Regions from separate parts of the Streptomyces sp. 8N616 genome, predicted to be linked through region 2. Evidence: predicted binding sites of a transcription regulator. Region 2 holds the regulator's gene; the other holds the start of a gene.
The links. The regulator HspR, encoded in region 2, represses chaperone genes until heat shock. The targets are predictions, from matches to a motif close to TTGAGNNNNNNNNNCTCAA.
Positions count from the first base shown of each region.

Region 1: a site for HspR is predicted at 4,976-4,994, ahead of lon (endopeptidase La). Genes of this name have one in related genera too.

Region 1 is NZ_JBQQBY010000033.1:1,026-11,119, forward strand. It holds gene ACTWQC_RS26515 (MarR family winged helix-turn-helix transcriptional regulator) at 1-337, opposite strand, end outside; gene ACTWQC_RS26520 (lysozyme) at 516-1,355, shown strand; gene ACTWQC_RS26525 (hypothetical protein) at 1,653-2,468, shown strand; gene lon (endopeptidase La) at 2,542-4,953, opposite strand; gene ACTWQC_RS26535 (spermidine synthase) at 5,437-6,147, shown strand; gene ACTWQC_RS26540 (response regulator transcription factor) at 6,240-6,989, shown strand; gene ACTWQC_RS26545 (HAMP domain-containing sensor histidine kinase) at 7,012-8,133, shown strand; gene ACTWQC_RS26550 (multifunctional oxoglutarate decarboxylase/oxoglutarate dehydrogenase thiamine pyrophosphate-binding subunit/dihydrolipoyllysine-residue succinyltransferase subunit) at 8,392-10,094, shown strand, end outside.
Region 2 is NZ_JBQQBY010000032.1:46,616-56,709, forward strand. It holds partial or broken gene ACTWQC_RS26290 (ATP-dependent Clp protease ATP-binding subunit) at 1-1,680, opposite strand, end outside; partial or broken gene ACTWQC_RS26295 (Clp protease N-terminal domain-containing protein) at 1,690-2,799, opposite strand; gene ACTWQC_RS26300 (hypothetical protein) at 2,854-3,150, opposite strand; gene ACTWQC_RS26305 (cupin domain-containing protein) at 3,156-3,524, opposite strand; gene ACTWQC_RS26310 (heat shock protein transcriptional repressor HspR) at 3,663-4,133, opposite strand; gene dnaJ (molecular chaperone DnaJ) at 4,135-5,319, opposite strand; gene grpE (nucleotide exchange factor GrpE) at 5,362-6,084, opposite strand; gene dnaK (molecular chaperone DnaK) at 6,081-7,940, opposite strand; gene ACTWQC_RS26330 (heterodisulfide reductase-related iron-sulfur binding cluster) at 8,228-10,094, shown strand, end outside.

The sequences.
Region 1 (10,094 bases), on a different contig from region 2:
GGGAGGCGCGCCCGTCGGCGGGGTCGGGGCGGCGGGCGATCAGGCCCAGGATCTCGAGCGCCCGCAACTGGCGGCTCATGGTCGCCTTGCCGACGCCGAAGTACGCGGCGAGCTCGGTGGCGCGCTGCTCGCCCGCGTCCTCGAGCCGCAGGAGCAGCCCGTACGCGGCGGGCTCCAGGTCCGGATGGACCTCGCGCGCCATCTCGCCGGAGGAGGCACGGGCGCGGCGCAGGAAGACGGCCAACTCCCGTTCGAGCGCCAGAAACTCACGGTCCACGCCACTCACGCCTTCGGCACCTTTCCTCCGCGGCCGATTTCTTTCAGCTGCCGCTGTCATCGCAGCTCGGCCAGTATCCCGCCAGTATTTCGCAGGAGTAGACCATCGGCAGCGCGTTGGTCCTCTTTGACCCCCGTGGCCAGCGGGTATGGGCCTTATGGCATGGCCACACCAATGTGCCCATGCCCACCCCCTGCTTCCCCCCTCCCTCCCCCGCATCTGGTCACCGGAGGCACGCATGTCCGTGCACGGCTCCCTTCGCTGCCTATTCGTCGCCCTCCTCGCCCTCCTGATCGCCCTGACCTGTCCGGCTTTCGCCGTGAGCACCGCGAGCGCCGCCGACCGGCCCGGCCCTGCCGGACGCCACCCCGAGCTCAACTGGATGGGCTCGACCGTCCAGAAGCACGAGCCGGGGATCCCCAACCCCATCCCCGCGCCCTCACTCGCCGCCGCGAGCGTCGAGGGCGTGGACGTCAGCAGCCACCAGGGGAACGTCAACTGGCCGGCCCTCTGGAACAGCGGCGTCCGCTTCGCCTACGTCAAGGCGACCGAGGGGAACTACTACCGGAACCCCTACTTCACCCAGCAGTACAACGGTTCGTACAACATCGGCATGATCCGCGGCGCGTACCACTTCGCGACGCCGAACGACTCCAGCGGCGCCAACCAGGCGAACTACTTCGTCGACCGCGGAGGCGGCTGGTCGCGCGACGGCAAGACGCTGCCGGGCGTGCTCGACATCGAGTACAACCCGTACGGCGCGACGTGCTACGGCAAGAGCCAGGCAGCGATGGTCAGCTGGATACGCGACTTCACCACCACCTACAAGGCGCGGACCGGGCGGGATGCGGTGATCTACACGACCACCGGATGGTGGACGCAGTGCACCGGGAACAGCGGGAGCTTCGGGTCGACGAACCCGCTCTGGATCGCCCGCTACAACACGACGCCGGGCACGCTGCCGAACGGCTGGGCGTACCACACCTTCTGGCAGTACACCTCGAGCGGGCCGATCGTCGGCGACCACGACAAGTTCAACGGATCGTACGACCGCCTCAAGGTTCTGGCCAACGGTTAACGCTCGCTTCTGTCTTCGGACCGTCCGGCTCCGAGAGTCGAACGATCCGAACGGCCCGAATGGGCAACGACCCCTGCTGCGCGGGCAGTTCTCCTTCGCGGCAGGGGGCCGCCCGCCCCCTCCGCTCTGAATAGCCGGTTACGCCGCCTCTCCCGGCTTCCTCGAGCCGATTCCCTCCATGAGAAAAGCGTCTATTGGGGTGATCCGTCGTTGCCGGAAACGAGAATCATCGTTTCCCCGAGTAGCCCGCAGTTCCTCCCGGTAATTCTCTCAAGAATGGGGTTCACCGTGCGTTCTGTGCGTCCTCGGATCCGACGGAATGTGATCGTCGTCGGCATCGCTTCGGCCAGTCTCGTGGGCTGGTTCGCCTCTCCCGCTGCCCACGCAACCCATGACCGCCCAAAGATCTCCGACTGCGTCGGAAAGGAGAACGGCTACGACCGTTCCGGCCAACTGAGCAACAAGGAATGGGCCCGGGCAGAAAACCACAGTGAGGGATACGGCAAGTACGCGACGTGCCGTTTCGTCATCAAGGACAAGTCCAAGTACGTGGACCTCAGCCAAAGGGTCGTATCGGACACCTACGGCGCCTGCGAAGGACCGGCGTGGGGCGTCGAGCTGACGGCCGGCGACTCGTTGGCCAGGTCGAAGGCGAAGTCGCGGGAGAAGCAGCGGCTCAAGAGGCACGAGCACTTCATCGAGAGAACCGTCTCGGCGGAGATCTCCGCGACCATCGCGGAAGTGCTGACCATCAGCCTCGGCCGATCCAAGACCGTGGGCGACCTCTGGGCCCGCGAACACAGTCGTACCAAAGGTGAGTCCACGGAGTACACGGACACCAAGACGAAGGAGAGGACGGTCAGCGTCGACATCCCGGAAGGAAAGAGAGCGTATTTCCAGTACGCTCCCTGGCTCCAGAAGAGCTCCGGCTACCTGGAGATGAGCTACTGGGGTGGTGAGCCCGGCGACAGAAACAACCGGGTCGTGAAGCACGTCGACCTGACGACCCATACCCCCGTCCTGAAGGACGACAAGAAGCCGCGTCTGGACTACCAGACCAGGTGGCTGGACTGCCCCACCAAGAAGTCCGCGCGGAAGACGCGGAAGGCGTAAAGGCGTAGAAGGAAAAGCCAACGGCCCCTCTCCCTTCGGCGGGAGAGGGGCCGCGCCGCTCCGGTTGCGTCCGTCACGCCGCCACCGGAACTTCCTTCTCCGGCGCAGTGCGGGCCGGTTCCAGCGCCAGCTTCAGCACCTGCCGGACATCGCTCACCGCGTGCACGTCGAGCTTCTCCAGCACCTCGGCGGGCACGTCGTCGAGGTCCGCCTCGTTCCGCTTCGGGATCACGACGGTGGTGATCCCGGCTCGGTGTGCGGCGAGCAGCTTCTGCTTCACGCCGCCGACCGGCAGCACCCGGCCGGTCAGCGACACTTCGCCGGTCATCGCCACGTCCGTGCGCACCCGCCGCCCGGACAGCAGCGAGGCGAGCGAGGACGTCATCGTGATGCCCGCGCTCGGGCCGTCCTTCGGCACCGCTCCGGCCGGCACGTGCAGGTGCACGCCCCGCTCCTTCAGGTCGCCGACGGGGAGTTCGAGCTCCGCGCCGTGCGAGCGCAGGAAGGAGAGCGCGATCTGCGCCGACTCCTTCATGACGTCGCCGAGCTGTCCGGTGAGCTGCAGACCGGTCGCCCCGGTCTCCGGGTCGGCGAGCGACGCCTCGATGTAGAGCACGTCGCCGCCCGCACCCGTGACCGCGAGCCCGGTGGCCACGCCCGGCATCGCCGTACGCCGCTCCTCCGGATCCTGGGCCGACTCCGGCATGTGGTGCGGCCGCCCGATCCAGGGGCGCAGGCCGTCGGGACCGATGGTCACCGGCAGTTCCTGCTCGCCGAGTTCGTGCTTGGCCGCGACCTTGCGGAGCAGCCGGGCGACGGCCCGCTCCAGGTTCCGTACGCCCGCCTCGCGGGTGTACTCGCCCGCGAGCCTGCGCAGCGCGCCGTCCTCGAGCACGACCTCGCCGGGCTCCAGGCCCGCCCGCTCGAGCTGGCGCGGGAGCAGGTGGTCGCGCGCGATGACGACCTTCTCGTCCTCCGTGTAGCCGTCGAGCCGCACGAGCTCCATACGGTCGAGCAGCGCCTCCGGTATCGCCTCGAGGACGTTGGCCGTCGCCAGGAAGACCACGTCCGACAGGTCCAGTTCCACCTCCAGGTAGTGGTCCCGGAAGGTGTGGTTCTGGGCCGGGTCGAGGACTTCGAGCAGCGCCGCGGCCGGGTCGCCGCGGAAGTCGGAGCCCACCTTGTCGATCTCGTCGAGGAGGACGACCGGGTTCATCGACCCGGCCTCCTTGATGGCGCGGACGATCCGGCCGGGCAGCGCGCCGACGTACGTGCGCCGGTGGCCGCGGATCTCGGCCTCGTCGCGCACGCCGCCGAGCGCGACCCGGACGAACTTCCGGCCCATGGCGCGGGCGACGGACTCGCCGAGCGAGGTCTTGCCGACGCCGGGCGGGCCGACGAGCGCGAGCACGGCCCCGCCGCGCCGCCCGCCGACGACACCGAGGCCACGGCCCAGGCGCCGCTTCCGTACGGCCAGGTACTCGGTGATCCGCTCCTTCACGTCGTCGAGACCGGCGTGATCGGCGTCGAGTACGGCCTTGGCGCCCGGGATGTCGTACGCGTCCTCGGTCCGCTCGTTCCAGGGCAGCTCCAGGACGGTGTCGAGCCAGGTGCGGATCCAACTTCCCTCCGGGCTCTGGTCGGAGGACCGCTCCAGCTTGTCGACCTCCTTGAGGGCGGCTTCCCGCACCGTCTCCGGCAGGTCGGCCGCCTCGACGCGGGCTCGGTAGTCGTCGGACTCGTCCCCGGGTTCGCCGCCCAGCTCGGCGAGCTCCTTGCGGACGGCCTCCAGCTGACGGCGCAGCAGGAACTCGCGCTGCTGCTTGTCGACGCCCTCCTGGACGTCCTTGGCGATGGACTCGGCCACGTCCTGCTCGGCGAGGTGGTCGCTGAGCCAGCCGGTGGCCAGCTTCAGGCGGGCGACCGGGTCGAGGGTCTCCAGCAGCTGGACGCGCTGCTGGGGGGTGAGGAACGGCGAGTAGCCGGAGTTGTCGGCGAGCTGCCCGGGGCCGTCGATCTGCTGGACGCGGTCCACGACCTGCCAGGCGCCGCGCTTGCGCAGCCAGCTGGTGGCGAGGGCCTTGTACTCCTTCATCAGCTCGGCGACCGGGACCGGCAGGGGGTCCGGGGTCACCTCGTCGATCTGGGTGCCCTCCACCCAGAGCGCGGCCCCGGGCCCCGTCGTCCCGGCGCCGATGCGCACCCGGCTCACACCGCGGATGAGCGCGCCGGGGTCGCCGTCGGAGAGCCGGCCGACCTGCTCGACCGATCCGAGCGTGCCCACCGCCGCGTACGTCCCGTCGATCCGTGGGACCAGCAGCACGCGTGGCTTGCGCCCGGAGGATCGCGCAGCGGCCTGCGCGGCCTCCACGGCGGCTCGCACCTCGGCGTCGGACAGGTCGAGGGGCACCACCATCCCGGGCAGAACGACCTCGTCGTCGAGCGGCAGAACGGGCAGGGTGAGCGATGCGGACGTGGAAGCCATGATCTCCCCTTCGGCATTCAAGTTGAGCGTTAATGACTCAATGCGTCGGGGGTCCCGGGTGTTCCCTGAGCGCCGTTCGCTGTGAGCGATCGGCCTGTCGACTAGGGCGTGCGGGCCTCGAAGGCACGGCGGTACGCGTACGGGCTGGGCCTGCCCGCCCTCGCGCCTCAGAGGCATCACCGCGAGGCGGGCCGCGTCGGCGGCCATGGCGGACCCGTGGTCGCGCCGGATGGACAGCAGACGCCACCGCCAACACCGCGGACGCCACAGCCGCCACCGCCGACACCGCCGACACCGCCGTCACGCCCGAGCGGCCCGGCGTACGGCCGCCCGGCTGGCCATGTTCACCGGACTTCAACCTCCTGTGGGCGACGGTCACCGTCCTCATGATCGTGCGCCCCGGCTCCACCATGGGGCCCTGACGGCGACGACTACCCTGGGCGCGTCAGAGTCTCGTCGAGCCCCTTCCGGAGACCGTCCGCCATGCCGCCCCTGCCCAGCGCCCCCGCCGCACCGGTCACGGTCGACCGCCGCGAGGGCCCGTACGGCGAGGTGGTGCTGCGGCAGCGCGGCGAGCACTTCGAGATCATCGCCAACGGCTGCTTCCTGATGGACACCTCCGACGGGCGCTCGGAGCGGCTGCTCATCGACGCCGCGCTCGCCGCCCTCCCCGCGGACCGGGACGAGCCGTCCCTCCTCATCGGCGGTCTCGGCGTCGGCTTCTCGCTCGCCCGCGCCGCCGCAGAGCCGCGCTGGGGCCGGATCACCGTCGTCGAGCGCGAGCAGGCCGTCATCGACTGGCACCGCGCGGGACCGCTCGCACAGATCTCCGCCGAGGCCCTCGCCGACCCGCGCACCGCGATCCTCCACACCGACCTGGTCGCCCACGTCCGCACCCCGCGCGAGACATGTGGCGAGACGTATGACGCGCTGTGCCTGGACATCGACAACGGCCCCGACTGGACGGTCACCGAGGGCAACGACAGCCTGTACGGGCCGGCGGGTCTCGGCGCCTGCCGGGAGCGTCTCGCGCCGGGCGGCGTGCTCGCCGTGTGGTCCGCCGGACCGTCGGCGGCTTTCGAGGAAATGTTGCGGAATGCCGGATTCACTGGTGTAAGGACAGAAGAGGTCCAGGTCACCCGAGGTGTCCCGGATGTCGTCCACCTCGCCGTAAGGCCGGGGACTCCTGCGTAGCCGAGGTACGCACCGTGCCCGTACGCTGCTCCGTGCAGCGACGGTAAGTAAGCAAGGCTCGGCAGGACACGGGGAACATGCAGGGGCGGGCGATGGAGCAGACACACAACGGCGTGGCGAGCAGCGCGGCTGCCACTCCCGGCGCCCAGCGCCGCGTTCTGGTCGTCGAGGACGACCAGACGATAGTGGACGCCATTGCGGTGCGGCTGCGCGCCGAGGGCTTCCAGGTGCAGACGGCGTGCGACGGCCCGGCGGCCGTCGACACCGCCGAGGCCTGGCAGCCCGACCTGCTGGTTCTCGATGTGATGCTGCCGGGCTTCGACGGGCTCGAGGTCTGCCGCCGCGTACAGGCGCAGCGGCCGGTGCCGGTGCTGATGCTCACCGCGCGCGACGACGAGACCGACATGCTGGTCGGGCTCGGTGTCGGCGCGGACGACTACATGACCAAGCCGTTCTCCATGCGCGAACTTGCGGCGCGGGTGCACGTGTTGCTGCGCCGCGTGGAGCGGGCCACGCAGGCGGCGACCACCCCGCGCAGCGGCATCCTGCGCCTCGGCGAGCTGGAGATCGACCACGCACAGCGCCGGGTGCGGGTGCGCGGCGAGGACGTGCACCTCACCCCGACCGAGTTCGACCTGCTGGTGTGCCTGGCGAACACGCCGCGCGCGGTGCTCTCCCGCGAGCAGCTGCTCGCCGAGGTGTGGGACTGGGCGGACGCCTCCGGCACCCGCACCGTCGACAGCCACATCAAGGCGCTGCGCCGCAAGATCGGCGCGGAACGGATCCGTACGGTCCACGGGGTCGGCTACGCGCTGGAGACCCCTGCGACCCCGGCGACCTGACCGGCGGACGGCGGACCCGCGGATGAACAACCGGCCGCCGGAGCCCCTGCGGCCCGGCCTCTGGGCCCGGGTCTGGGAGGCGCTGCGCCCGCTCGACCCGTACCGGTCGGTCAAGGCCGCGCTGGGCGCCCTGGTCCTCGTCTCGGTGACTATCACCACACTGCTGGTGCTCGTCGCCATCCGGACGTCGACCGAGCTGCGGATCGTCACCATCTTCTCGATCATCGCCACGATGCTGATCACCCAATTCGTGGCGCATGGGCTGAGCTCGCCGCTGGACGAGATGAAGACCGTCGCCCGCGCGATGGCGAACGGCGACTACAGCCGGCGCGTCCAGGCCGTACGGCGGGACGAGCTCGGCGAGCTGGCCGCGACCTTCAACCACATGGCGGCCGACCTGGAGGCCGTCGACCGGCACCGCAAGGAGCTGGTGGCGAATGTCTCGCACGAGCTGCGGACGCCGATCGCCGGGCTGCGGGCGGTGCTGGAGAACGTCGTGGACGGGGTCTCCGCGGCCGACCCGGAGACGATGCGGACGGCGCTGCGGCAGACCGAGCGGCTGGGCCGCCTGGTGGAGACCCTGCTCGACCTGTCCCGGCTCGACAACGGGGTCGTACCGCTGCGGACCAGGCGCTTCGAGGTGTGGCCGTACCTGTCCGGGGTCCTGAAGGAGGCCAACCTGGCGGCCGCGGCCCGCGCCCACATCGGCGGGGCCGGCGCCCGCGCGGATGTCCACCTGCACCTGGACGTCTCGCCGCCCGAGCTGACCGCGCACGCCGACGCCGAGCGGCTGCACCAGGTCGTGGCCAACCTGGTCGACAACGCGGTCAAGCACAGCCCGCCGCACGGCCGCGTCACGCTGCGCGCCCGCCGCGGCGGCACCGGCCCCGGCAGCCTGGACCTGGAGGTCCTGGACGAGGGCCCGGGCATCCCGGAGCCCGAGCGGCACCGGATCTTCGAGCGCTTCAACCGGGGCAGCGTGTCCACGCCGCACGGGCCGGGGAGCGACGGCGGTACGGGTCTGGGGCTGGCGATCGCCCGGTGGGCGGTGGATCTTCACGGCGGCAGCATCGGGGTGGCCGAGTCACCTCGGGGGTGCCGGATACGGGTCATCCTCCCCGGGGCCCCGAAGGCGCAGGGTTGACTCAGGCCGAACGGTACGGGCCCGGACGGCAGCGGCTGGGGCACGCAGCTGGTGGCCGAGGAAGCCGCAACCGCGCCCGGACGTGCTCGTTCCGGGCGTAACCGGCGATGTTTCCCGCCTGATCATTCGGCGAAACCAGTCGATCAATGTGACTTGCACGACGACTGACCGGCCCGGCCTGCACCGAACCGTCTAAGAGGCGTAGCCTTTATTTCCGCTGTCCACCACCTAAGGAAGCGGAAGAGGGCGGTTGCCGCCGTGTCGCCACAGTCCCCCAATACCTCGAGCATCTCGACCGACGAAGACGGGCAGGGGAAGTCCCCCGCGACCGCATTCGGTCCCAACGAGTGGCTCGTCGACGAGATCTACCAGCAGTACCTCCAGGACCCGCACTCGGTAGACCGAGCCTGGTGGGACTTCTTCGCCGACTACAAGCCGGGACACGACACCGGCTCTGCGGTGGCTTCGCCACCGCAGGCAACGACCGGGGCGGGGGCCCCGACGGCCCCCGCGCCCAGCGCCACGGGCGCTGCCGCTGCTGCCACGACCGGCCGGACGGCCGCGGGCACGCAGGCCGCGCCTGGCGCGGGCAGCGCGGCTCCGGCCGCAGGCGCTGCAGGTGCTCCCACCACCGCCGCTCCGGCCGCCGCTCCGACGGCCCCCTCCGCGAACGGCGCCGCAGCCGCTGGCGCGAAGGCTCCAGCCGGCGCGCAGGCCGCGCCCGGCGCAGGCGCCACGACCGCCCCGGCCAGGCCCGGCGCCGGTGCCCCGGCCGCACCGCAGACTGCTGCCCCGACGGCGAAGCCCGCCGCGCAGGCAGCGCCCGGCGCTGCCGCCGCCACCGCCCCGGCGAAGCCGGGCGGCGGGGCGGCCGCAGGTGCCGCGCCTGCCGCCGCGCCCGCCAAGCCCGCCGCAGGCACACCCGCGCCCGCCCGGCCGGCGGCTGCCGGTAAGGCAGCTGAGCCGGCCGCGCCCGCCGGGCCGGAGTTCGTGCCGCTGCGCGGCCCGTCCGCCGCCGTGGCGAAGAACATGAACGCCTCGCTGGAGCTGCCGACGGCCACGTCCGTCCGTGCCGTTCCCGTGAAGCTGCTGTTCGACAACCGCATCGTCATCAACAACCACCTCAAGCGCGCCCGCGGCGGCAAGGTGTCCTTCACGCACCTCATCGGCTACGCGATGGTGCAGGCGCTGAAGGCGATGCCGTCGATGAACCACTCCTACGCGGAGAAGGACGGCAAGCCCACCCTCGTCAAGCCCCCGCACGTCAACCTCGGCCTCGCCATCGACCTGGTGAAGCCGAACGGCGACCGCCAGCTCGTCGTCGCGGCGATCAAGAAGGCCGAGACGCTCAACTTCTTCGAGTTCTGGCAGGCCTACGAGGACATCGTCCGCCGCGCCCGCGCGAACAAGCTGACGATGGAGGACTTCACCGGGGTCACCGCGTCGCTGACCAACCCCGGCGGCATCGGCACCGTCCACTCCGTGCCGCGCCTGATGCCCGGCCAGGGCGTGATCATCGGCGTCGGTGCGATGGACTACCCCGCCGAGTTCCAGGGCACCTCGCAGGACACCCTGAACCGGCTGGGCGTCTCCAAGGTCATGACGCTGACCAGCACGTACGACCACCGCGTGATCCAGGGCGCCGCCTCCGGCGAGTTCCTGCGGATCATGCACCAGCTGCTGCTCGGCGAGAACGAGTTCTACGACGAGATCTTCCAGGCGCTGCGCATCCCGTACGAGCCGGTGCGCTGGCTGCGGGACATCGACGTCTCGCACGACGACGACGTCACCAAGGCCGCCCGGGTCTTCGAGCTGATCCACTCCTACCGGGTCCGCGGCCATGTCATGGCCGACACCGACCCGCTGGAGTACAAGCAGCGCAAGCACCCCGACCTCGACATCACCGAGCACGGGCTGACCCTGTGGGACCTGGAGCGCGAGTTCGCGGTCGGCGGATTCGC
Region 2 (10,094 bases):
GCCGACCCGCACGGTGTCGCCGTCCTGGACCTCGCCCGCCAGGATCGCGCGGGCCAGCTGGTCGCCGATCGCCGTCTGCACCAGGCGGCGCAGCGGCCGGGCACCGTACGTCAGGTCGGGTCCCGCGTCCGGCGCGTCGATCACCGGCTGGTGGCCGAGCCGGGACAGCCACTCCAGTGCCTCGTCGGTGACGTCGAGCGTGAGGCGGCGGTCGGCGAGCCGGCGCTGCAGATGGTCGATCTGGAGCTGGGCGATCCGCTTCAACTGGCCGGTGCCGAGCGGGTGGAAGACCACCACGTCGTCGAGGCGGTTGAGGAACTCGGGGCGGAAGGAGGCCCGTACGGTCTCCAGCACCTTGTCCCGCTTCACGTCCTCGCTGAGCGCCGGGTCGACCAGATAGGCGGAGCCGAGGTTGGAGGTGAGGATGAGGATGGTGTTACGGAAGTCGACGGTCCGGCCCTGGCCGTCCGTGAGCCGTCCGTCGTCCAGCACCTGCAGCAGGATGTCGAAGACCTCGTGGTGGGCCTTCTCCACCTCGTCGAGCAGCACCACGCTGTACGGGCGGCGGCGCACGGCCTCGGTCAGCTGGCCGCCCTCCTCGTAACCGACGTAGCCGGGCGGGGCGCCGACCAGCCGGGCCACGGAGTGCTTCTCGCTGTACTCGCTCATGTCGATGCGGACCATGGCCCGCTCGTCGTCGAAGAGGAAGTCGGCGAGCGCCTTGGCCAGCTCGGTCTTGCCGACGCCGGTCGGGCCGAGGAAGAGGAAGGAGCCGGTCGGACGGTCGGGGTCGGAGATGCCGGCCCGCGAGCGGCGTACGGCGTCGGACACGGCCCGTACGGCCTCGGCCTGGCCGATCAGCCGCTTGCCGATCTCGTCCTCCATGCGGAGCAGCTTCTCGGTCTCGCCCTCCAGCAGCCGCCCGGCGGGGATCCCGGTCCAGGAGGAGACGACGTCGGCGATGTCGTCCGGGCCGACCTCCTCGCCGACCATGCCCTCCAGGGCCTTCTGCTCGGCGACGGCCTGGTCGAGCTCCTTACGGGTCTGCGGGATGACCTCGGAGCGCAGCCGTCCCGGGGTGACCCAGTCGCCGGTCTCGGGCGCCTTGCGCTCGGCGAGTTCGAGCTCGGTCTCCAGCTCGTCGAGGCGCTTCTTCAGGTCGCCGACCCGGGTGTGGATCTCCTTCTCGGCGTTCCAGCGGGCGCGCAGGCCGCGCAGCTTCTCCTCCTTCTCGGCGCGATCCTTGCGCAGCCGGTCCAGCCGCTCGCGGGCGTCCGGGGAGAGGTCCTTCTCGCGGTCCTGCTTCTTCAGCAGCTTGCGCTCCTTCTCCCCGGCCTGGGCCGCCAGCAGCGATTCCTCCTCCATCAGCAGCCGGTCGACGGCGCGCTGGAGTTCGTCGATCTCGACGGGTGAGGAGTCGATCTCCATCTGGAGGCGGGCCGCGGCCTCGTCGACGAGGTCGATGGCCTTGTCGGGCAGGAAGCGGGAGGTGATGTAGCGGTCGGAGAGGGTCGCGGCCGCGACCAGGGCGGAGTCGGCGATCTGCACGCCGTGGTGGGCCTCGTACCGGCCCTTGAGGCCGCGCAGGATCGCGATGGAGTCCTCGACGGACGGCTCGGCGACCAGGACCTGCTGGAAGCGGCGCTCCAGCGCCGGGTCCTTCTCGATCCGCTCGCGGTACTCGTCGAGCGTGGTCGCGCCGACCATGCGCAGCTCACCGCGGGCGAGCATGGGCTTGAGCATGTTGCCCGCGTCCATCGCCGAGTCGCCGCCGGCGCCCGCGCCGACGACCGTGTGCAGCTCGTCGATGAAGGTGATGATCTGGCCGTCGCTGGCCTTGATCTCGGCGAGCACGGTCTTCAGCCGCTCCTCGAACTCGCCGCGGTACTTGGCGCCCGCGACCATCGCGCCCAGGTCGAGCGCGACAAGCCGCTTGTTCTTCAGCGACTCGGGTACGTCGCCCTTCACGATCCGCTGCGCCAGCCCCTCGACGACGGCGGTCTTGCCGACGCCGGGCTCGCCGATGAGGACGGGATTGTTCTTCGTACGCCGGGACAGCACCTGGATGACACGGCGGATCTCGGTGTCCCGGCCGATGACCGGGTCCAGCTTGCCCGTGCGGGCCAGGCCGGTGAAGTCGGTGCCGAACTTCTCCAGGGCCTTGTACGTGCCCTCAGGGTCGGGCGTGGTCACGCGTCGTCCTCCGCGGATCTTCTCGAAGGCGTCGAGCAGCTTCTGCGCGCTCGCGCCCTGCTGGTCGAGCAGTGCACCGGCCTGGCCGCCCTTGGCGGCGACGCCGATGAGCAGATGCTCGGTGGAGATGTAGTCGTCGCCCAGCTCCTTGGCGCGCTGTGCGGCGTCGGCGGCGACCGCGAGCATGGTGCGGTCGGGCTGGGGGGCGGCGACGGTGGAGCCCTGGGCGCTGGGGAGCGCGCCGAGCAGCCGCTCCGCGCCGGACCGTACGGCCGCCATGTCGGCCTCTACGGCGGCCAGCAGGTCCTGGATGTTCTCGTTGTCCTGGCCTTCCAGCAGGGCGAGCAGCAGGTGTACCGGGGTGATGTCGGGGTTCCCTGCGGACACGGCGCGGCTGCTGGCGGCGCTGATGGCTTCCTGGCTCCTGGTGGTCAGCTCGGCATCCACGGGTGTGCGCTCCTCCTCGTCTGCGTCAGGTCGTCCGGCCGGTTTCCATCCTGCCAGACCTGCCAAACTCAACCTGCAGTAACTTGAGTCTACCTCGCTCAAGAAAGCCCGGACAGCGCCACGGATGCACCCCAGCACCCCGACCGGCCGCATCCTCATGGGGATCGCGGCCGGGCGGCACTGGGGTGTGTCCGGCCGCAGCCGGCACCGCGGCTAGGTCCGCTCGTCCTCGAGGACCTCCAGGTTGATGAACCGGGGCTCACTGGTGCACAGGCTCCGGAACTGCTCGGCGACGCGCTGCGTCTCCGGCAGGTCGTTGTTCACCATCGCCTGCTCGTACGAGGGGAACTCCACGATGTCGACGTAGTGGGCGGGGTTGTCGCGGTCCTTGGCGTGGACCTCGCGCGTCATGGTGCGCTTGCCTTCGGTGGCGCGCAGCCACTCGTCGAAGACCCGCTCCATCTCGTCCTCGCGCTCCGTTTCGTACTCGATGACCTGTACGAACGTCATGGGGATTACTCGCCTTCCCTCGGCTTTGCGTACTCCGTCGCCGTCTGTCCGGCGAAGTCGTACGCCACGACCGGCTCGTCGCCCACAACCCAGGCGTCGTGCCCGGGCGAGGCGACGAACACGTCGCCGGGTCCGACCTCGGACTCCTGGCCGTCGTCCATGCGGACGCGCATCCGGCCGTGCACGATGAACCCGTTGTGGTGCACCTGGCAGCTCTTCGTCCCGGCGATCGGTGCCACGGACTCCGACCAGCGCCAGCCGGGCTCGAAGGTGGCCACGGCGAAGTCCAGCCCGGTCAGATGTAGGGCTTCGAGGTGGCCGCGGGGGAAGTCGCGCCGCTCATCCGGCTTGTCGATCGTCTTGACTTCCAGCATGTCCGTACCTCCCTTCAAAGACATACCTCCATCGTGCGACTCGGGGCCCATACGGCACAAAGGGACCGTCGGCCCCAAGGAGGGGCTGACGGTCCCTTTCCAGGCAATGCGGGCCGACCAGGCCTTGCCGGGCTACTCCTACTCCGGCCGCTTCGGGCGCCAGACGACCAGCGCGCTGGTCTGCTGGACGTCCTGATACGGCACCAGGTCGCGGCGGTACGAGGCGTGCACCGCGGCCTCGCGCTGCTGCATCGTCGCCGCCGCGCCCTCCAGCGCCTGCTGGAGCTCGGCCACGCGCGCCTGCAGCGCGGTCACCTGGTTCTCCAGCTCGATGATGCGCTTGATGCCGGCGAGGTTGATGCCCTCGTCCTGGGACAGCTGCTGCACCTGCCGGAGCAGCTCGATGTCCCGGGCCGAGTAGCGGCGGCCGCGCCCCGCCGTACGGTCCGGGGAGACCAGGCCGAGACGGTCGTACTGCCGCAGGGTCTGCGGATGCAGACCCGACAGCTGGGCCGCCACCGAGATGACGTAGACGGGCGAGTCGTCGGTGAGCTCGTAGGGGTTCCGGCTCCTGCCGCCCCTGCCTCCTGGCATTCCTCGGCCGTCCATCTCATGCTCCCTTCGCGGCCTGGAACAGCTCCGCCCGCGGGTCGTGACCCGCGGTGGCCTCGGCGAACGCCTCCAGGGCTTCCTTCGCCTTCTCGCCGAGGTCCTTGGGAACGGCCACCTCGACGGTGACCAGCAGGTCGCCGCGGGTGCCGTCCTTGCGCACCGCGCCCTTGCCGCGGGCGCGCATCGTCCGCCCGTTCGGCGTGCCGGGCGGCAGCCTGAGCGTCACCGGCGGCCCGCCGAGGGTGGGTACCTTGATCTCGCCGCCGAGCGCCGCCTCCGGATACGTGACGGGCACGGTGACGGTGAGGTTGTCGCCCTTGCGCCCGAACACCGGGTGCGGGTCGACGTTCACGACCACGTACAGATCGCCGTTGGGGCCGCCGCGCTCGCCCGGCGCGCCCTTGCCGCGCAGCCGGATCCGCTGGCCGTCCGCGACGCCCGCCGGGATCCGGACCTGCATGGTGCGGGAGCTGGTGGCCCGCCCGCTGCCCTTGCAGACCTCGCACGGGTCCTGGGCGATCAGCCCGCGGCCCTTGCACTCCACGCAGGGGTCGGTGAGCGAGAAGCCGCCACCGCCGCCGCGCGAGACCTGGCCGGTGCCCACGCAGGTCGGGCACACCCGAGGCGTACCGTTTTTGTCGCCGGTGCCCGAGCAGGCCTTGCACGCCGCCGAACTGGACATCCGCAGCGGGACCGTGGCCCCGTCCACCGCCTCGGTGAAGCTCAGCGTGACCTCGGACTCGATGTCCTGGCCGCGCCGCGGCTGGGTACGGGTCCCGGGACCGCCGCGGTTGAACAGCCCGCCGAAGACGTCACCGAGACCGCCGCCGAAGCCGCCCGCGCCGCCTGCCCCGCCCTGGGGAGTGCCCCCGAAGAGGTCGCCCAGGTCGAAGTTGAAGCCGCCGGGGCCGCCCGCGCCGGGGCCGGGGCGGAAGCCGCCGTTCCCGAACAGCGCGCGCGCCTCGTCGTACTCCTTGCGGCGCTTGGGGTCGGCCAGCACGTCATTGGCCTCGGAGATCTCCTTGAAGCGCTCCTCGGCCCTGGCGTCGCCCTTGTTGGCGTCCGGGTGGTACTCGCGGGCGAGCTTCCGGTACGCCTTCTTGATCTCCGCCTCGGTGGCGTCCTTGGGGACGCCGAGGACCTTGTAGAGGTCCTTTTCCAGCAAGTCCCTGCTCAGGCTCATCCCCGACGTCCCTCCTCTCCTGCTCTCACACCAGCTGCTGCGTCAGCCCTCGTCCGGGCCACCGCTCTCCTCGTCCGGCGCCCGGTCGTCACCTTCCGCACCACCGGCCGCACCGCCCTTGGGCTGCGCGCCGGGCTGCGGTTCGGCGACCGCGACCCGCGCGGGGCGGATCGTCCGTTCGCCGATGCGATACCCCGGCTGCAGGATGGACACGCACGTGGTCTCCGTGACGTCCGGCGCATAACTGTGCATCAGCGCCTCATGGACCAGCGGGTCGAAGGGCTCGCCCTCCTTGCCGAACTGCTGGAGGCCCATCTTGGCGGCGATGGTCTCCAGCGACTCGGCGACGGACTTGAACCCGCCGACCAGCTCACCGTGTTCCCGCGCGCGTCCGATGTCGTCGAGCACCGGAAGCAGTTCGGTCAGGAGGTTCGCGATGGCGATCTCCTTGACCGTGATCCGGTCCCGCTCGACCCTGCGGCGGTAGTTCTGGTACTCGGCCTGGAGCCGCTGGAGGTCGGCCGTGCGCTCGTTCAGCGCCGTGCGCACCTGGTCCAGCTGTGCCTGCAGGCCCACTGTCTGCAGCTCGTCCCCGGCCCGGGCCGCCGGGCCCGCCTGCTCGGCGGACCCGTTGGCCTTCGCTGCCTCGTCCGGACCCTGGCGGCCCGGACCCTGGGCAGGCGAGGTGGGCCCCTCCTCGCCGAAGGGGGGCGAGGAGGGAGGGACGTCGGGCCGCTCTTCGAAGCCCGGGGTCTCCTCCGTCACGCGGCACCATCCTTCGGCTTCTCGTCGTCCACGATCTCGGCGTCCACCACGTCGTCCTCGGGCTTCGCGCCGTCAGGACCCGCGGCGCCCGCACCGGCCCCGGCCGCGCCCGCGCCCTCGGCCTGGGCGTTGGCGTACATCGCCTGGCCCAGCTTCTGGCTGACGGCGGCGACCTTCTCGGTCGCGGTGCGGATCTCGGCGGTGTCGTCGCCCTCGAGCTTCTCCTTCAGCTCGCCGACGGCCTCCTCGACCTCGGTCTTCACGTCGCCCGGGACCTTGTCCTCATTGTCCTTGAGGAACTTCTCGGTCTGGTAGACCAGCTGCTCGGCCTGGTTGCGGGTCTCGGCGGCCTCGCGGCGCTTGTGGTCCTCCTCCGCGTACTGCTCGGCCTCGCGCATCATGCGGTCGATGTCGTCCTTCGGCAGCGCGGAGCCGCCGGTGACGGTCATCTTCTGCTCCTTGCCCGTGCCGAGGTCCTTCGCGGCCACGTGCATGATGCCGTTGGCGTCGATGTCGAAGGTGACCTCGATCTGCGGGACACCGCGCGGGGCGGGCGGCAGGCCGGTCAGCTCGAACATCCCGAGCTTCTTGTTGTACGCCGCGATCTCCCGCTCGCCCTGGTAGACCTGGATCTGCACGGACGGCTGGTTGTCCTCGGCCGTCGTGAAGATCTCCGAGCGCTTGGTCGGAATGGTCGTGTTGCGCTCGATCAGCTTGGTCATGATGCCGCCCTTGGTCTCGATGCCGAGGGACAGCGGGGTGACGTCCAGCAGCAGGACGTCCTTGACCTCGCCCTTGAGGACACCGGCCTGGAGCGAGGCGCCGATGGCGACGACCTCGTCCGGGTTGACGCCCTTGTTGGCCTCCTTGCCGCCGGTCAGCTCCTTGACGAGCTCGGCCACGGCCGGCATACGGGTCGAGCCGCCGACCAGGACCACGTGGTCGATCTCGGACAGCTGGATGCCGGCGTCCTTGATGACGTTGTGGAACGGGGTCTTGCAGCGCTCGAGCAGGTCGGTGGTCAGCTGCTGGAACTGAGCGCGGGTGAGCTTCTCGTCCAGGTGCAGCGGACCCTCGGCGGACGCCGTGATGTAGGGCAGGTTGATCGTGGTCTCGGTGGACGAGGACAGCTCGATCTTGGCCTTCTCCGCGGCCTCACGGAGGCGCTGGAGGGCCATCTTGTCCTTGGACAGGTCCACGCCGTGGCCGTTCGCGAACTGCTTGACCAGGAAGTCGACGATGCGCTGGTCCCAGTCGTCACCACCGAGGTGGTTGTCGCCGTTGGTGGCCTTGACCTCCACCACGCCGTCGCCGATCTCCAGGAGCGAGACGTCGAAGGTGCCACCGCCGAGGTCGAAGACCAGGATGGTCTGGTCTTCCTTCTCCAGGCCGTACGCGAGCGCGGCCGCGGTCGGCTCGTTCACGATCCGCAGCACATTCAGGCCCGCGATCTCGCCGGCCTCCTTGGTGGCCTGGCGCTCGTGGTCGTTGAAGTACGCCGGAACGGTGATCACCGCGTCGGTGACCTTCTCGCCCAGGTACGACTCGGCGTCCCGCTTCAGCTTCTGCAGGACGAACGCGGAGATCTGCTGGGGGTTGAAGTCCTTGCCGTCCAGGTTGATCTTCCAGTCGGTGCCCATGTGGCGCTTGACCGAACGGATCGTCCTGTCCACATTGGTGACAGCCTGGCGCTTGGCCACCTCGCCGACCAGCACCTCGCCGTTCTTGGCGAAGGCCACGACGGACGGCGTGGTCCTGGCGCCCTCGGCGTTGGTGATGACGGTGGGCTCACCGCCTTCGAGAACACTGACGACGGAGTTCGTCGTGCCCAGGTCGATGCCGACCGCACGTGCCATGGTTACTTTCCTCCAGCTGACTGCTGACTTGAGCCGAACAGGCTCAAGCGTGCATGATCCACATCTCCCTGTCAACAGACCTGAGTCAGCCTTGCTCAACTCTTGTGCCCTGGATCCTGTCAGTGCCCTGTCAAGCGAGACGAGGCATGGAGGGAAAGGGTTGCCTGGGCGACACAGATCACCGGCCGGGCGACTTCAGGCGGCCTGCGATCCTGGGTAATGTCAGGCAGACTAGAGATAAGTTACCGCTTAGTAATCTCGCTCTCGCAGGCCCGAGGAGCCCTCCCATGCAACTCGCCGCGATCATCGTGTCGCTGGTCCTCACGGCAGTCGGCGTTGCCCTGCTCGGCCGCGCCGTCGCGCAGTTCGTGCGCTTCTTCAAGCTCGGCCAGCCCGTCCCGGCGGGCAGCCGGACCGACAACCCGTACCAGCGCAGCGTGACGCTGGTGAGGGAGTTCCTCGGGCACACCCGCATGAACAAGTGGGGCATCGTCGGCATCGCCCACTGGTTCGTGGCGATCGGCTTCCTCACGCTGCCGCCGACGATCCTCACCGCGTACGGACAGCTCTTCGAGGCGGACTGGACGCTGCCGCTCATCGGAGGTTTCCTCCCCTACGAGCTCTACATCGAGTTCATCGGGGCGATGACGACGCTCGGCATCGGCACACTCATGGTGATCCGGCTGCTCAACCTGCCCTCGCGGGCCGGCCGCAAGTCGCGCTTCGCAGGCTCGACCGCATGGCAGGCGTACTTCGTCGAGTACGTCATCTTCCTGATCGGCCTCGCCATCCTGATGCTGCGCGCCCTCGAAGGCGCGCTGCACGGCGTCGACCACTACGAAGCCGCGTACTTCGTGTCGTACCCGATCACCGCGGCCCTCGACGGGCTGAGCCTCTCCACGCTGCAGAACCTCGTCTATCTCTTCGCGATGATCAAGCTCGGCACGACCATGATCTGGATGATCACGGTCTCGCTCAACATCAATATGGGCGTGGCCTGGCACCGCTTCCTGGCCTTCCCCAACATCTGGTTCAAGCGCGAGGCGGACGGCGATGTCGCGCTCGGCGCGCTCCAGCCGATGGTCTCCGGCGGCAAGCCGATCGACTTCGAAGACCCGGGCGAGGACGACCAGTTCGGCGTCTCGCAGGTCGAGCACTTCTCCTGGAAGGGCATTCTCGACTTCTCCACCTGTACGGAGTGCGGCCGCTGCCAGTCGCAGTGCCCCGCCTGGAACACCGGCAAGCCCCTCTCCCCCAAGCTGCTGATCATGTCGCTCCGCGACCACGCGCACGCCAAGGCCCCGTATCTGCTCGCGGGCGGCGGCAAGGACATGGAGGGCGAGGAGAAGGCGACCGAGGAGCAGCTCAAGGACGTCCCGGCGTCGGCCCTCGCCGAGGCCGAGCGGCCGCTGATCGGGACCCTCGAGGAGAACGGCGTCATCGACCCGGACGTGCTGTGGTCCTGCACCACCTGCGGCGCCTGCGTCGAGCAGTGCCCGGTGGACATCGAGCACGTCGACCACATCGTCGACATGCGGCGCTACCAGGTCATGATCGAGTCCAGCTTCCCCTCCGAGGCGGGCACGATGCTCAAGAACCTGGAGAAGAAGGGCAACCCCTGGGGCCTGGCCAAGAAGCAGCGGCTGGAGTGGACCAAGGAGGTCGGCTTCGAGGTCCCGGTCGTCGGCAAGGACATCGAGGACCTGACCGAGGTCGACTACCTCTACTGGGTCGGCTGCGCGGGCGCCCTGGAGGACCGGGCCAAGAAGACCACCAAGGCCTTCGCGGAGCTGCTGCACATCGCGGGCGTCAAGTTCGCGATCATGGGCGGCGACGAGGCGTGCACCGGTGACTCGGCCCGCCGCCTGGGCAACGAGTTCCTCTTCCAGCAGCTCGGCCAGCAGAACGTCGAGATGCTGAACATGGCCTTCGGTGAGGACGCGGACGAGGGTGTCGTCGTCGAGAAGTCCAAGAAGAAGATCGTCGCGACCTGCCCGCACTGCTTCAACACGATCGCCAACGAGTACCCGCAGCTGGGCGGCGAGTACGAGGTCATCCACCACACCCAGCTGCTCCAGCACCTCGTCGACGAGGGCAAGCTGATCCCGGTGACCCCGGTCGAGGGCCTCATCACGTACCACGACCCCTGCTACC